DNA from 2 places in the Streptomonospora nanhaiensis genome. Region 2 is predicted to be linked to the other one. Evidence: predicted binding sites of a transcription regulator. Region 2 holds the regulator's gene; the other holds the start of a gene.

Region 1 (7,760 bases), 1.5 Mb from region 2:
ATATAAACCAACCAAACAGTTGGATGTCAACTGGCCTATGATGGGCGGCATGATGGCACCACGGGACAGCGCCGCCACCCGCCGCAAACTGCTGGAGGCGGGGCGCGCGGAGTTCGCCGAGCACGGGATCGCGGGCGGCCGCATCGACCGCATCGCCGAGAGCGCGGGTGTGAACAAGGAACGCGTCTACGGCCACTTCGGCAGCAAGGAGAAGCTGTTCCAGGCGGTGCTGGAGGCGGTCAAGGCCGAGCACGCGGCCACCCTGCCCACCCCCGACGAGGACGTCGGCGAGTGGGTGGGCCGGCTGTTCGACTCCCACGCGGCCAACCGCACGATGGTGCGGCTGATGATGTGGGAGGCGCTGTACTTCGAGGACCGCCCGCTGCCCGACGACACCGCGCGGGCCGACGTCTACGCCAGCAAGGTCCTGGCGCTGGCGCGCAGCGCCGGGGTGGAGCCCGACAGCGCGGCGGCCATGACCCTGCTGTGCCTGCTGGGCCTGGGCACCTGGCCGTTCGCGATGCCGCAGATGGCGCGCCTGGTGATCGGGCCGCGCGCGCTCACCCCGGCCGGGCGCGCCGAACTGCGCGCCCACATCGTGGCGATGGCCAACGCCGCCGTGGCGGGCGCGGTGGGCGCCCGCGGCGCCGCGGGCGCGGCCGAGGCGCCGGGCGCCTCGGCCGCCGCCGGAGCGTCGGCGACCGAGGACGGCACCCCGGATTCCAACGAATCAGTTGGAAGGTGAGCCGGGAGCGGCGCCCACCCGTACCACCTGGCCCGTGCGGGCGCTGTGCCGCGCCGCCTCGATGACCTCCAGCCCGTGCACCACCTCGTGCGGCTCCACCGGCACCGGCTCGCCCTCGCCCACCGCGTCGCGCACGGCGGCGTAGAAGGCGGGGTAGGCGCCGCGTTCGCTGGGCACCGGGCGCGGGTCGTCGTCGGTGCCCACGCGGCCCCACGCCGCCTCCGGCTCCACGCCCCAGTCGGGGGCGTCGGGGCGCTCGCCGCGCCCCAGCCGGTCCTCCTGGCCGTCCAGCCCGTGGATCGTGAAGGCCGCCCGGTCGCCCAGCACCCGGAAGCGCGGCCCGAGCCGGGCGGCGACCGCGCTCATCCACAGGTGGGAGCGCACGCCCCCGGCGTGGGTGAGGGCCAGGAAGGAGTCGTCGTCGGCGGGCGCGCCCCGGCGGGCGTCCAGCTCGGCGTAGACCGCCTCGACCGGTCCGAACAGGTTGACGGCCTGGTCGATGAGGTGGGGGCCGAGGTCGTAGAGAATCCCTGCGCCGGTGTCGGGGTCGCCGCTGTCGCGCCAGGTGCCCTTGGCCTCGGGCCGCCACCGCTCGAACCGGGACTCGAACCGGTGCACGCGGCCCAGCGCGCCCTCGTCGATGAGCTTCCACAGGGTCAGGAAGTCGGAGTCCCAGCGCCGGTTCTGGTAGACGGTCAGCACCCGCCCCAGCCGCTCGGCCAGGGCCACCAGCTCGCGCGCGTCGGCCGCCCGCAGCGCGAACGGCTTGTCCACGACCACGGCGAACCCCGCCTCCAGCGCGGCGCGCGCCAGCGGCACGTGCGTCTCGTTGGGCGTGGTGACCACCGCGATGTCGATGTCGCCGCCGCGCCGCCACAGCTCCTCGGCCGAGCCGACCACCTCGGTGTGCGGGTACCGCGACCGCACCGCCGCCTGCCGCTCGGGGTTGCCCGTGACCACAGCCGACAGGCGCAGCCCCGGGGTGGTGTCGATCAGCGGGGCGTGGAACACCTCGCCGCCCTTGCCGTACCCGATGACGGCGACGTGCAGTTCTCGTTCAGCGTCGTGCGCAGAGGTCATGACCCCCACGGTAGCCAGCGCCCGCCCCCACCCGGCGCGGCGCGCGGCGGGAGCGGAGGCGGGGAGCGGCAGAGGTGCCGCCGGGCCGGGGCCGGCCGGGCGCTAGTCCGTAGCGGTCCCGGCGGCCTCCACGCCCCACGTCCGCACGATGCCGTCCTCGCCTCCGGCGGCCAGGACGGTGCCGTCGGGGCTGAAGGCCACCGAGCGCGTCCAGGTGCCGCCGGCCAGGTGTTCGGCGATCGGCCTTCCGGTCCCCGTGTCCCACACCGCGATATCGGCGCCGCCGCTCGCGAGCATCCCGCCGTCGGGGTGGAACGCCACCGAATCCACCCGGCCGTCGTGGTGCAGCTCGGACTCCTCCTCGCCCGACTCAGCGTCCCACAGGAGTACGGCGCCCTGCTCGGCCTCCGTCTCGGTGCCGGCGGCCAGCACGGCGCCGTCGGGGCTGAACGCCAGCGAGAACACGTAGTCGTCGTGCTCGAAGGCGGCGGTCTCCTCGCCCGTCTCGGCGTCCCACAGGCGGACGGGCCCCTCGCCCTCGGCGGTGGCGACGGTGGCGCCGTCGGGGCTGAACGCCAGCGCGGTCACCATCACGTCGTTGTCGGCCTCGTCCAGGGTGGCGGTCTGCTCACCGGTCTCGACGTCCCACAGCCGTGTGGCGCCGATGGCCGTGGCGACCGTCCGGCCGTCCGGGCTGAACGCGATCTCGGTCGCCGTGGAGCCGAGTGTGGCGACGTTCTCCTCGGTCTGGGGGTCCCACAGGACGACGTCGGTGTAGCTGCCGCCCACGGCGAGCAGGCCGCCGTCCGGGCTGAACGCCAGTGCGTCCACGTGGAAGCCGCCGTTGACCGTGGTGACCGGCTCCCCGGTCGCGGCGTCCCACAGGCTGAACGCCAGGTCGTCGCCGCCCGCCGCGATGGTCCCGCCGGGCCCGACCGCCACCGTCCGCACCTCTCCGCCCTCGCCCTGCGGCGTGGGGGTGGGCCCCGGAGGGAAGCGGACGGAGGCGCCGGCCGCGCCGCCCTCGCCCGTGGTGGCGCCGCCCTCCCCCTCTGCGGCCTCGGCCCCGAGCAGCAGGCTGACGCCCCACACCGCGCCCGTCGCCACCACGAGCGCCGCCACCATGGCGCCGGCGCCCACGAGCAGCCACACCGGCGGGCGGCGCGGGTGCGGGTCGCGGCGCGGGGTGGCCGCGTCCAGAATCCGCTCGGTTGCGGCGGGTGCCGCTGTCACGGGGGGCGGCGCCTCGTCAGGCCGGGCACCGGGGGCCTCAGCGCCGCCGGAGGGTCCGCCCGCGCCGCGCGCGGCCGGTCCGCCGGGCCCGCCGGCGCCCGGCCCGGCCCCGGAGTCCCGCAGGACGCCCTCGGCGAAGCGGGTGAGGATGGCGTCGGGGGTGGGCCGCGCGCCGGGGTCGCGGTTCCAGCAGTCGGCGATCAACTCCCGCGTGACGGGATCGACGCCGCCGAGGTCGGGCGGCGGCCCGGTGAGGCGGTGGACGGTCTCGGCCATGGTGGGCGCCTTGAACGGGTTGGCCCCGGTGGCGGCGAAGGCCAGCACGGTCCCCAGCGAGAACAGGTCGGAGGCCGGGCCCACGCCGGAGCCGTCGACCTGCTCCGGCGACATGTAGGGCAGGGTCCCCACCACGGACTCGTTGCCGGTGAGGGTGTCGGCGCCCAGCGGCCGGGCGATCCCGAAGTCGATGATGCGCGGCCCGTCGTGGGTCATGATGACGTTGCCCGGCTTGAGGTCGCGGTGCACCAGCCCGCACGCGTGGATCGCCTGGAGACCTTCGGCCAGCCCGACGGCCAGGACGTGCAGCGCGGGCGGCGCGATGGGGCCGTGCTCGCGGACCCGCCGGTAGAGCGTTGGGCCGGCGATGTAGGCGGTGGCGATCCAGGGCGGCGCGGCCGACAGGTCGGCGTCCACGACCGAGGCGGTGTGGAACCCGCCCACCCGGCGCGCGGCGTCGACCTCGCGGGCGAAGCGGGCGCGGAACCCGCTGTCCTGCACCAGGCCGGAGCGGATGACCTTGACGGCGACCTGGCGGCCGGAGGCGGTGCGGGCGAGGTAGACCCGGCCCATCCCGCCCTCGCCCAGGCGGTGGGTGAGGCGGAAGGCGCCGATGCGCGCGGGGTCGGACGGCTCCAGCGGCTCCACGCCGTCAGTCCCCCTTCCCGGGCGCCGGTGCCGGCCCCGGGGCGCGGCCCTTCCCCGCCTTGGCGGGCGAGGCGCCCTCATCGTAGCCACGCCGGATCGGGGCGCACACCTCCCGTCACCGGATCGCAACCCGCCCGCACGGCCCCGCGTGGCCGGTGGCCGGGGTGGGCGGCGTCGGTGCTGAGCACCACCGAGGCCGCCCCTCGTCGGAGCCCTCGGCGACGGCGGCCTCCTCCGCGTGGCCCTCGGACGAGGCGGCCCGCCGCGCCCGAGAGCACGTCCGCCACGGCCTCACGAACCGTGCGGTCCGGGAGGCCGTGGGGTGGGGCTCGCGGCCCGCTCTATGCCACGGCGTGTGCGGGGTCGTCCAGCCGCAGGGCCTGACCGCTTCGGGTGACCGTGCGGCCGGGGTGCGGACACACGGGAGGGGCCGCCCCTCGCACGGGACGGCCCCTCTGGGTCCGGCGGTCAGGCCGCTACGGCCGCTGCGCGCTGTGCAGGCTCAAGCGCGATCTCCAGCACCTCGCGGACGTCGCTGACCGTGTGGACGGTGAGCTGGTCCAGGACGTCCTGGGGGACGTCGTCGAGGTCGGGCTCGTTGCGCGAGGGGATGAGGACCGTGGTGATCCCCGCCCGGTGCGCCGCGAGGAGCTTCTGCTTGACCCCGCCGATGGGCAGGACGCGGCCGGTCAGCGAGACCTCGCCGGTCATGGCGACGTCGGCGCGCGCCGGGCGGCCCGACAGCAGCGACGCCAGGGCGGTGGTCATCGTGACACCGGCGCTGGGGCCGTCCTTGGGGATCGCCCCGGCCGGGACGTGCAGGTGCACGCCGCGCTCCTTGAGGTCGCCCACCGGCAGCTCCAGTTCGGCGCCGCGCGAGCGCAGGTAGGACAGGGCGATCTGCGCGGACTCCTTCATGACGTCGCCCAGCTGGCCGGTGAGGGTCAGCCCGCTCGCGCCGGACTCGGGGTCGGCCAGGGAGGCCTCGACGAACAGCACGTCGCCGCCGGTGCCGGTGACCGCCAGGCCCGTGGCCACGCCCGGCACGGCCGTGCGCTCGGCGGTCTCGGGCGTGTGCTTGGGGCGGCCGATGAAGTCCTTGAGGTCGGCGGCGGCCACGTGCAGCGGCAGCTCCCGCTCGCCCAGGGCCACGCCCGCCGCGACCTTGCGCAGCACGCGGGCGACGGTGCGCTCCAGGCCGCGCACACCGGCCTCGCGGGTGTACTCGGCCGCGATGGAGCGCAGGGCGTCTTCGCCGAACTCGACCTCGCCGGGCTCCAGCCCCGCCCGCTCCAGCTGCCGGGGCAGCAGGTGGTCGCGGGCGATCACGACCTTCTCGTCCTCGGTGTAGCCGTCGAGCTGCACCAGCTCCATGCGGTCCAGCAGCGGCCCGGGGATGGTCTCCAGGGCGTTGGCGGTGGCCAGGAAGACGACGTCGGAGAGGTCGAGGTCGACCTCCAGGTAGTGGTCGCGGAACGTGTGGTTCTGCGCGGGGTCGAGCACCTCCAGCAGCGCGGCCGTGGGGTCGCCCCGGAAGTCGGTGCCGACCTTGTCGATCTCGTCCAGGAGCACGACCGGGTTCATGGAGCCGGACTCCTTGATCGCCCGCACGATGCGGCCCGGCAGCGCGCCGACGTAGGTGCGGCGGTGGCCGCGGATCTCGGCCTCGTCGCGCACGCCGCCCAGCGCCACGCGGGTGAAGTTGCGGCCCATGGCGCGCGCCACGGACTCCCCCAGCGAGGTCTTGCCCACGCCGGGCGGGCCGACGAGGGCGAGCACGGCGCCGCTGCGGCGCCCGCCCACCACGCCCAGGCCCCGCTCCTCGCGGCGCTTGCGCACGGCCAGGTACTCGACGATGCGCTCCTTGACGTCGTCGAGGCCGGCGTGGTCGGCGTCGAGGATCTCGCGCGCCCCCACGATGTCGTAGGAGTCGTCGGTGCGGGTGTTCCACGGCATGTCGAGGACGGTGTCGAGCCAGGTGCGGATCCAGCCGGACTCCGGCGAGGAGTCGCCGGCCCGCTCCAGCTTGTCGACCTCGGCCAGCGCGGCCTTGCGGACGTGGTCGGGCAGGTCGGCGGCCTCGACGCGCTCGCGGTAGTCGTCCTCCTCGCTGCCGGGCTTGCCGTCGAGCTGGTTCAGCTCCTTGCGGATGGCCTCCATCTGGCGGCGGAGCAGGAACTCGCGCTGCTGCTTCTCGACGCCCTCCTGGACGTCCTGGTCGATGGTCTCGGCGACCTCGAGCTCGGCCAGGTACTCGCGGGTCCACTCGCTGAGCAGCCGCAGCCGCTCGGCGACGTCGTAGGTCTCCAGGAGCTGGAGCTTCTGGGCGGTCTTGAGGAACGGGGAGTAGCCGCCGCGGTCGGCGAGGCGCCCGGGGTCGTCCAGCTGCTGGATGCCGTCGAGGATCTGCCACGCCCCCCGCTTTTGCAGGTAGGTGGTGAGCAGGGTCTTGTACTCGCGGGCCTGCTCCAGGACCTTGCCGGGGTAGCCGCCCTCGGGGGCGACGTCGGTGTGGACCTCGGCGGAGACCCACAGGGCCGCGCCCGGGCCGGCGGTGCCGCTGCCGACCCGCGCGCGGGCGGTGCCGCGCAGCACGGCGGCCGGCTCGCCCTCGGGGGTGCGGCCGACCTGCTCCACGACGGCGACGGTGCCGATGGCGGCGTAGTTGCCGTCGACGCGGGGCACGATGAGCACGCGCGGCTTGCCCGTGGACCGGATCCCGGGGACCCGCGCGGCGCCCTCGCCCCCGGCCCGCGCGGCGTCGATGGCGGCGCGCACCTCGGAGTCGGAGATGTCCACCGGCACGACCATGCCGGGGAGGACGACGTCCTCGTCAAGGGGAAGCACCGGGAACGTCGCACTGGACTGCGCTTCAGTCATCAGACCCTCCTTGTTGAGTCACTAACACTCAATAAACGAGAGTCCGGGTTTGTTCCCCGCATCGTGTTCGCCGTGAGCGATGCGGGTCCGGGCCCGGCGGGCGGCCCCGCGCGGGCTCAGCGCACCAGGCCCGCGCGGTAGGCGATGACCACCAGCTGGGCGCGGTCGCGCGCGTGCAGCTTGACCATGGCGCGGCTGACGTGGGTGCGCGCGGTGGCCGGGCTGACCACCAGCCGCTCGGCGATCTCGGCGTTGGACAGGCCCTCGCCGACCAGCGCCAGCACCTCCCGCTCGCGCTCGGTCAGCTCGCGCAGCTGTGGGCGCGGGGCGCTGTGGGGCGCGCGGGAGACGAAGGTGGAGATCACGCTGCGGGTCACCGACGGCGACAGCAGCGACTCCCCGGCGGCGGCCAGCCGGATCGCGCGCAGCAGCTCGGTGGGCTCGCTGTCCTTGATGAGGAAGCCCGCCGCACCGGCGCGCAGCGCGTCGAACACGTACTCGTCCAGCTCGAAGGTGGTCAGCACCACCACGCGCGTGGCGGCGAGCCGGTCGTCGGCGGCGATCTCGCGCAGCGCGGCGATGCCGTCCATCACCGGCATGCGCACGTCCATCAGCAGCACGTCGGGGTGCTCGCGGCGGACCAGCTCGACCGCCTCGCGGCCGTCGGCGGCCTCGCCGACCGCCTCCAGGTCGTCCTCGGCCTCGATCAGCACGCGCAGGCCCATCCGCACGAGCGCCTGGTCGTCGACGATCCCCACGCGCACGGCCGTCATCGCTCACCCCGCGGCAGCTCGGCGCGCACGGCGAACCCGCCCTCGGGGCGCGGCCCCGCCGCCAGCCGCCCGCCGACGGCGCGGGCGCGCTCGCGCATCCCGGCGATCCCGCCGCCTTCGGCCGG
Region 2 (7,760 bases):
CGTCGAGCTCACCAACGACCTCAAGCGGGTCCAGGCGGAGTACGCCAACTACCGCAAGCGGGTCGACCGCGACCGGGTGGTCGTGCGCGAACAGGCCATGGCCCAGGTGGTCGGCGAACTCCTGCCGATCATCGACGACATCGGCCGGGCGCGCGAGCACGGCGAGCTGACCGGCGGGTTCAAGTCGGTCGGCGAGGCCCTGGAGGGCCTGGTCGGCAAGCTCGGGCTGAAGAGGTACGGCGAGAAGGGCGACGAGTTCGACCCCAACGTCCACGAGGCGCTGACCATGGTGCCCTCGGCCGACGTCACGGTGCCCACCGTGATCGAGGTCTTCCAGCCCGGCTACCTGATCGGCGAGCGGGTGCTGCGCCCCGCCCGCGTGGTGGTGGCCGGCCCGGGTGAGGACGCCGCCGCCGACGACGCCGCGCCCGCCGAGGCGGGCGAGCCGCCCGCCTCCGCCGAGGCGCCGGGCGAGCCCGGCGCCGACGGCGCGGCCGGTCCCGACCCCAAGGACGGGACCGGCGACGGCACCTAGCGGGCCCACGGCACGTCCGCGGGTCCGGGCGCCCGCCGCGGCGCCCGGACCCGCGGTCCCCGAGGGTGACCCCGGGCGCCGCGGGCACAACCCCAGCAGGCATCATTCGACCATGAGCGCGAAGCGGGAGAAGGCAAGCGTCGATGAGCACCAAGGACTACCTGGAGAAGGACTACTACAAGGTCCTCGGCGTCTCTAAGACCGCCTCGCAGGACGAGATCAAGCAGTCCTACCGCAAGCTCGCGCGCGCCAACCACCCCGACGCCAACAAGGGCGACCCCAAGTCCGAGGAGCGCTTCAAGGAGATCTCCGAGGCCTACAACGTGCTGTCCGACGAGAAGCGGCGCAAGGAGTACGACAACGCCCGCTCCCTCTTCGGCGGCTCCTACCGTCCCGGCGGGGGCACCGGCCCGGGCGGCTTCGACCTGGGGGACCTGTTCGGCCAGCCCGGCGGCACCGCCGGACCGGCGGGCGGCGAGCGGCTGAGCGACCTGTTCGGCGGCCTGTTCGGCGGGCGCGGGCGCACGGCCACGCGGTCCCGGCGGGGCGCCGACATCGAGACCGAGACCCGGCTGACCTTCGCCGAGGCGGCCACCGGTGCCACGCGCTCGTTCAAGCTGAGCAGCGACGCCGCCTGCCCCACGTGCAAGGGCACCGGCGCCAAGGCCGGGACCTCACCGCGCGTGTGCCCCAAGTGCTCGGGCACCGGGCACGAGAACCAGAACCTCGGCGGGTTCTCCCTGTCGGAGCCCTGCAGCGAGTGCAGGGGGCGCGGGCTGGTCGTCGACGACCCCTGCCCCACCTGCAACGGCAGCGGCCGCGGCACGAGCACCCGCACCATCCAGGCCCGGATCCCCGGCGGCGTCTCCGACGGCCAGCGAATCCGGCTCAAGGGCAAGGGCGCGCCGGGCGAGCACGGCGGACCTGCCGGAGACCTCTACGTGGTGGTACATGTGCAGCCGCACCCCCTGTTCGGCAAGTCCGGCGACAATCTGACGATCACCGTCCCGGTGACCTTCCCCGAGGCCGTCCTCGGCGCCGAGGTCCGGGTGCCGACCCTCAACGGCCTCCCCGTCACGGTGAAGATCCCACCGGGTACTCCCAACGGCCGGACGTTCCGGGTGCGCGGCAAAGGCGCCACCCGGCGCGACGGCACCACCGGCGACCTGCTGGTCACCGTCGAAGTGTCGGTTCCGCAGAGCCTCAGCGGCGAAGCCCGCGAGGCTCTGGAGAAGTTCCGCGCCGCGACCGCCGACCAGGACCCGCGCAGCGGGCTTGAGGCGCGGGCGAAAGGGGTGTAAGTGGCATGAGCGATCCCGGGTTCGGCGACGACATCCCGGTCTACGTGATCTCGGTCGCCGCCGAGCTGTCCGGTCTCCATCCGCAGACGCTGCGCCAGTACGACCGGCTGGGCCTGGTCTCGCCGGGCCGGGCCTCCGGCCGGGGGCGCCGCTACTCCATGCGCGACATCCAGATGCTGCGCGAGGTCCAGCGCCTCTCCCAGGAGGAGGGCATCAACCTCGCCGGCATCAAGCGCATCCTCGAACTCCAGAACGAGGTGGAGAAGCTGCGCGCGCAGGTCTTCCACCTCGCCAACGAACTCCAGGCGGCGCGCTCGGCCGTGGCCCGGCGGTCCTCGGCCCAGAGCCAGGCCCAGCCGCGCGGCGGCGAGCTGATCCCGGTGCGCCGCACCCGCCTGACGATCTTCAACACCGCGCCCCCGCCCGACGACGACCGGTAGCGGTTTCCCGGTGCGCGGCCGCACGCGTCGGCCGGCCGGGGGCGGCCGGCGCACTCCACCATGTCCACATCCGCACGGCCATTCGCTCTGTTCGCGCAAGGGGGGCGGCGACGCATGAACTACAAACTCACCACCAAGAGCCAGGAAGCGGTCTCGACGGCGATCCGGCGGGCCACGACCGACGGCAACCCGCAGGTCGAGCCGGTGCACCTGCTGGCCGCGCTGCTCGACCAGGGCGAGGGCGTCATCCGCCCGCTGCTCAAGGAGGTCGGTGCCTCGCCCGACGACCTCGCCGCCAAGACCGAGCAGGCCGTGACCGCGCTGCCCGCCGCCCAGGGCAGCACCGTGGGCGCGCCGCAGAGTTCGCGCCAGCTCATCGTCTCGCTGAACACCGCGGCCCAGCGCGCCCAGCAGATGGAGGACGAGTACGTCTCGACCGAGCACCTGCTGGTGGGGCTGGCCACCGACGGCGGCGAGGCGAGCCGGCTGCTGCGCGACGCGGGCGCCACGCCCGAGGCGCTGCTGGAGGCGTTCGAGCGGGTGCGCGGCCCGGGCAAGGTGACCTCCGAGAACCCCGAGGAGACCTACCAGGCGCTGGAGAAGTACGGCGTCGACCTCACCGAGCGGGCGCGCTCGGGCGCCCTGGACCCGGTGATCGGGCGCGACTCCGAGATCCGCCGCGTGGTGCAGGTGCTCTCGCGGCGCACCAAGAACAACCCGGTGCTGATCGGCGAGCCCGGTGTGGGCAAGACCGCCGTGGTCGAGGGCCTGGCCCAGCGCATCGTGGCCGGCGACGTCCCCGAGTCGCTGCGCGACAAGCGGCTGATCTCTCTGGACCTGTCGGCGATGGTGGCCGGCGCCAAGTACCGGGGCGAGTTCGAGGAGCGCCTCAAGGCGGTCCTGAACGAGATCAAGGAGAGCGCCGGGCAGATCATCACGTTCATCGACGAGCTGCACACCATGGTCGGCGCGGGCGCCGCCCAGGGCGCGATGGACGCCGGCAACATGCTCAAGCCGATGCTGGCCCGCGGCGAGCTGCGCATGGTGGGCGCCACCACGCTCGACGAGTACCGCGAGCGCATCGAGAAGGACCCCGCGCTGGAGCGCCGGTTCCAGCAGGTGCTGGTGGGCGAGCCCTCGGCGGCCGACACCATCGCCATCCTGCGCGGCCTCAAGGGCCGCTACGAGGCGCACCACAAGGTGCAGATCGCCGACTCCGCCCTGGTGGCCGCCGCCACCCTCTCCGACCGCTACATCACCGCCCGGTTCCTCCCGGACAAGGCCATCGACCTCATCGACGAGGCCGCCTCGCGGCTGCGCATGGAGATCGACTCCCGCCCGGTCGAGATCGACGAGCTGCAGCGCACCGTCGACCGGCTGAAGATGGAGGAGATGGCACTGGCCAAGGAGTCCGACTCCGCCTCGATGCAGCGGCTGCAGCGGCTGCGCGCCGACCTCGCCGACAAGCAGGAGGAGCTGAACGGCCTGGTCGCGCGGTGGGAGCAGGAGAAGGCCGGGCTGAACCGGGTCGGTGAGCTGAAGGAGCGGCTGGACGACCTGCGCACCCAGGCCGAACGCGCCCAGCGCGACGGCGACTTCACCGAGGCGTCCCGGCTGATGTACGGCGAGATCCCGCAGCTGGAGAAGCAGCTGGAGGAGGCGTCCACCGCCGAGGAGCAGACCTCGCCGGAGCCCACCATGGTCAAGGACGAGGTGGGCGCCGACGACGTCGCCGACGTGGTGTCGTCGTGGACCGGCATCCCCGTGGGCCGGCTGATGGAGGGCGAGACCGCCAAGCTGCTGCGCATGGAGGACGAGCTGGGCCGGCGGCTCATCGGCCAGTCGGCCGCCGTCACCGCGGTCTCCGACGCCGTGCGGCGGGCCCGCACCGGCATCTCCGACCCCGACCGCCCCACCGGCTCGTTTCTGTTCCTGGGCCCCACCGGCGTGGGCAAGACCGAGCTGGCCAAGGCGCTGGCGGAGTTCCTGTTCGACGACGAGCGGGCGATCGTGCGCATCGACATGAGCGAGTACTCCGAGAAGCACTCGGTCTCGCGGCTGGTGGGCGCGCCTCCCGGCTACGTCGGCTACGAGGAGGGCGGCCAGCTCACCGAGGCGGTGCGCCGCCGCCCCTACACGGTGGTGCTGCTGGACGAGGTCGAGAAGGCCCACATCGAGGTCTTCGACACCCTGCTCCAGGTGCTGGACGACGGCCGGCTCACCGACGGCCAGGGCCGCAGCGTCGACTTCCGCAACACGCTGCTGATCCTGACATCCAACCTGGGCTCGCAGTTCCTGGTCGACCCCGCGCTGGGCGGCGAGGAGCGCCGCGAGAAGGTCATGGCGGTGGTGCGCGGCACGTTCAAGCCGGAGTTCCTCAACCGGCTGGACGACGTGATCGTCTTCGACGCGCTCTCCACCGAGGAGCTGACCCGGATCGTCGACCTCCAGGTGGACCGGCTGGCCGCGCGGCTGGCCGAGCGGCGGATGCGGCTGGAGGTCACCCCGGCGGCCCGCGAGTGGCTGGCGCTGACCGGCTACGACCCCGTCTACGGCGCGCGCCCGCTGCGCCGCCTGGTGCAGGCCGCCATCGGCGACCCCCTGGCCAAGGCGCTGCTGTCGGGTGAGCTGAACGACGGCGACCCCGTGGTGGTCGACCTGGACGAGGCCAAGGACTCCCTCAGCGTGCGGCCCGGCACGGCCGAGCCCGCATCGGTCTGACCCCGCGCGCGGATTCTCCGCGCCCGCGCGAAACGGCGGCCCCGGCGCTCCAGGCGCCGGGGCCGCCGTGTGTTCTGGGGCGGCCGGGCGCGTCGCGGCGCGCCCGTGCCGTCGGGGGTCAGAGCACGTCGGTGTCGTCCATGGCCGCGCGGGCGGTGCGGTCGCGGCGCATCATCATCAGGATGATGGTGATCACGACCACCGCCACACCGGCCACCATGAGGATCATCCCGATCGCGTCGAGGTTGAGGCCCGCGATGTCCGCGGTGATGCCGTAGGCGAGCACCGCCCCGATGACCATCAGGAAGATGCCGAGTCCGATTCCTATCTTTGCTGCCTCCGCACCGCCTTGTTTTGCGATCCCGTTTGCGTGGGCTATCACTACCCGTTCCGCGCCGCACCATCCCGGAAACCCCGCGGCCGCACCCAAATCCCGGCGTCGTGCGAGGTGGGAGCCCTGTGGGGCGGGTGCGCCGGGTGGTCCCGCGCCCGCCGATCACCGGACGCGGCCGCATCAGGCCGCCCGCCGGCGCGGCCGGGAGCGGGCACGGCTGAGCCCGGGGCGCGGGATGCCGGCGCCCCGGGCTGACGGTGGGAGGGCGGGGTCGCCGCCCTCCCGGCTCGGAGGGCCGGGCGGCGGGGCGCCCGGCCGAGTGGGGAGAGGACTTAGAAGGCCGACTCCGGCAGCTCCATGAGGTCCAGGGTGGTGTTCTCCACGACCGCGCGGTCGGCGGCCAGGCGCGGCAGGACCTCGGCGGCGAAGAACCGCGCGGCGGCGATCTTGCCGGTGTAGAAGTCGCGGTCGGCGGCGTCGGCGCCGTCGATCGCGGCCAGGGCGACCTCGGCCTGGCGCTGGAGCAGCCAGGCCAGCACCAGGTCGCCGGTGGCCATCAGCAGCCGGGTGGCGTTGAGGCCGACCTTGTACAGCTCGTCGGTCTTCTCGGCGGAGCGCATGGCGTCGCCGACCATGGCCTCGACCATCTTCTCGACGTGGACCGCCGCGTCGGCGAGGGCGGAGCGCTCCTTCTTGAGTCGGCCGTTGCCGGCCTCGCTCGCGGCGAACGCCTTGATCTCGCCGATGAGCTGCCCGAACGCCTGCCCGTTGTTCTTGACGATCTTGCGGAAGAAGAAGTCCTGCGCCTGGATCGCGGTGGTGCCCTCGTAGAGGGTGTCGATCTTGGCGTCGCGGATGTACTGCTCCAGCGGGTAGTCCTGGAGGTAGCCCGACCCGCCGAGGGTCTGCAGCGACTCCGCCAGCAGCGCGTAGGAGCGCTCCGAGCCCACTCCCTTGACGATGGGCAGCAGCAGGTCGTTGAGCGCCACGACGGCGCCGTGCTCCTCGCCGGCGTGCTCGGCCATCTGCACGGCGTCCTGCTGGGTGGCGGCGTAGACCACCAGGGCGCGCAGCGCCTCGGCGTAGGACTTCTGCAGCATGAGGCTGCGCCGGACGTCGGGGTGGCGGGTGATCGGCACGCGCGGCGCGGTCTTGTCGGCCATCTTGGTGAGGTCGGCGCCCTGCTTGCGCTCCTTGGCGTAGGCCAGGGCGTTGAGGTAGCCGGTGGACAGCGTGGCGATCGCCTTGGTGCCCACCATCATGCGGGCGTGCTCGATCACCAGGAACATCTGCCGGATGCCGTCGTGCTTGTCGCCCACCAGGTAGCCCACGGCGGGGTGCTTGGCGCCGAAGGTCAGCTCGCAGGTGGTGGAGGCCTTCAGGCCCATCTTGTGCTCGACGTTGGTGACGTAGACGCCGTTGCGCTCGCCGGGGTTGCCGTCCTCGTCGACCAGGTACTTGGGCACCAGGAACAGGGAGAGGCCCTTGGTGCCGGGCTTGGCGCCCTCGGGGCGGGCCAGGACCAGGTGGAAGATGTTCTCCGTCATGTCCTGCTCGGCCGAGGTGATGAACCGCTTCACGCCCTCGATGTGCCAGGTGCCGTCGCCCTGGTCGATCGCCTTGGTGCGCCCGGCGCCGACGTCGGATCCGGCGTCGGGCTCGGTGAGGACCATGGTGGCGCCCCAGCCGCGGTCGATCGCCTGCTGGGCGAACCGCTTCTGGGCGTCGTTGCCCTCGGAGTAGAGGACCTTGGCGAACCCGGGCCCGGCGGCGTACATGTGCACGGCGGGGTTGGCGCCCAGGATCAGCTCGGCGGCGGCCCACACCAGCGAGCGGGGGGCGTTGAGGCCGCCGAGTTCCGGCGGGAGGTCAAGGTTGTACCAGCCGGCGTCTATGTACGCGCGGTAGGACTTCTTCAGGCTCTCCGGAAGCCGCACGCTGCTCGTGGCGGGGTCGAAGACCGGCGGATTGCGGTCGGCGTCCTCGAAGGACTCCGCCACGACACCGGTGGCCAGCCGCTCGACCTCCTGGAGGATCGTGCGGGCGGTCTCCTCGTCCAGCTCCTCGAACGGGCCGCTGCCCAGCACGTCCTGGCGCTTGAAGACCTCGAACAGGTTGAACTCGAGGTCACGGAGATTGCTCTTGTAATGCGACATGGGCGCGCTCCGCTGTATCCGGCCGGTGGGTGTGCCGACGCGATCTACTGACTGGTAACAAGACCATGTTACTACCGAGTAGTAGTGTCGGCCAGCACGCCCCCGTATCGGTGGGGCGAGAACCCGGTAACGGCCCGGTGACGGGTGCGGCGCCCGCACGACGACGGGGGCGCGGCCGCCGCCGGCCGCGCCCCCGTCCCGCCGCTGCCCCGGCCGTGCCGGAGGAGGCCTCAGCCGCCCAGGCGCCCGGCCGCGCGGTCGATGGCCGACTCC

What was found. The regulator HspR, encoded in region 2, represses chaperone genes until heat shock. The targets are predictions, from matches to a motif close to ANTTGAGTCNNNNNGACTCAANT.
Region 1: lon (endopeptidase La) is a predicted target of HspR. The motif match lies at 6,874-6,896, and genes of this name have one in related genera.

Annotation. Positions count from the first base shown of each region.
Region 1 is NZ_JACCFO010000001.1:4,814,557-4,822,316, reverse strand. Features, by position in the region: gene HNR12_RS21425 (TetR family transcriptional regulator) at 50-745, shown strand; gene HNR12_RS21420 (Gfo/Idh/MocA family oxidoreductase) at 731-1,825, opposite strand; gene HNR12_RS21415 (protein kinase domain-containing protein) at 1,928-3,982, opposite strand; gene lon (endopeptidase La) at 4,451-6,862, opposite strand; gene HNR12_RS21405 (response regulator) at 6,979-7,635, opposite strand; gene HNR12_RS21400 (sensor histidine kinase) at 7,632-7,760, opposite strand, start outside.
Region 2 is NZ_JACCFO010000001.1:3,349,536-3,357,295, forward strand. Features, by position in the region: gene grpE (nucleotide exchange factor GrpE) at 1-535, shown strand, start outside; gene dnaJ (molecular chaperone DnaJ) at 679-1,836, shown strand; gene HNR12_RS14525 (heat shock protein transcriptional repressor HspR) at 1,842-2,276, shown strand; gene clpB (ATP-dependent chaperone ClpB) at 2,391-4,997, shown strand; gene HNR12_RS29165 (DUF6458 family protein) at 5,116-5,376, opposite strand; gene HNR12_RS14540 (acyl-CoA dehydrogenase) at 5,664-7,487, opposite strand; gene HNR12_RS14545 (DNA repair ATPase) at 7,718-7,760, opposite strand, start outside.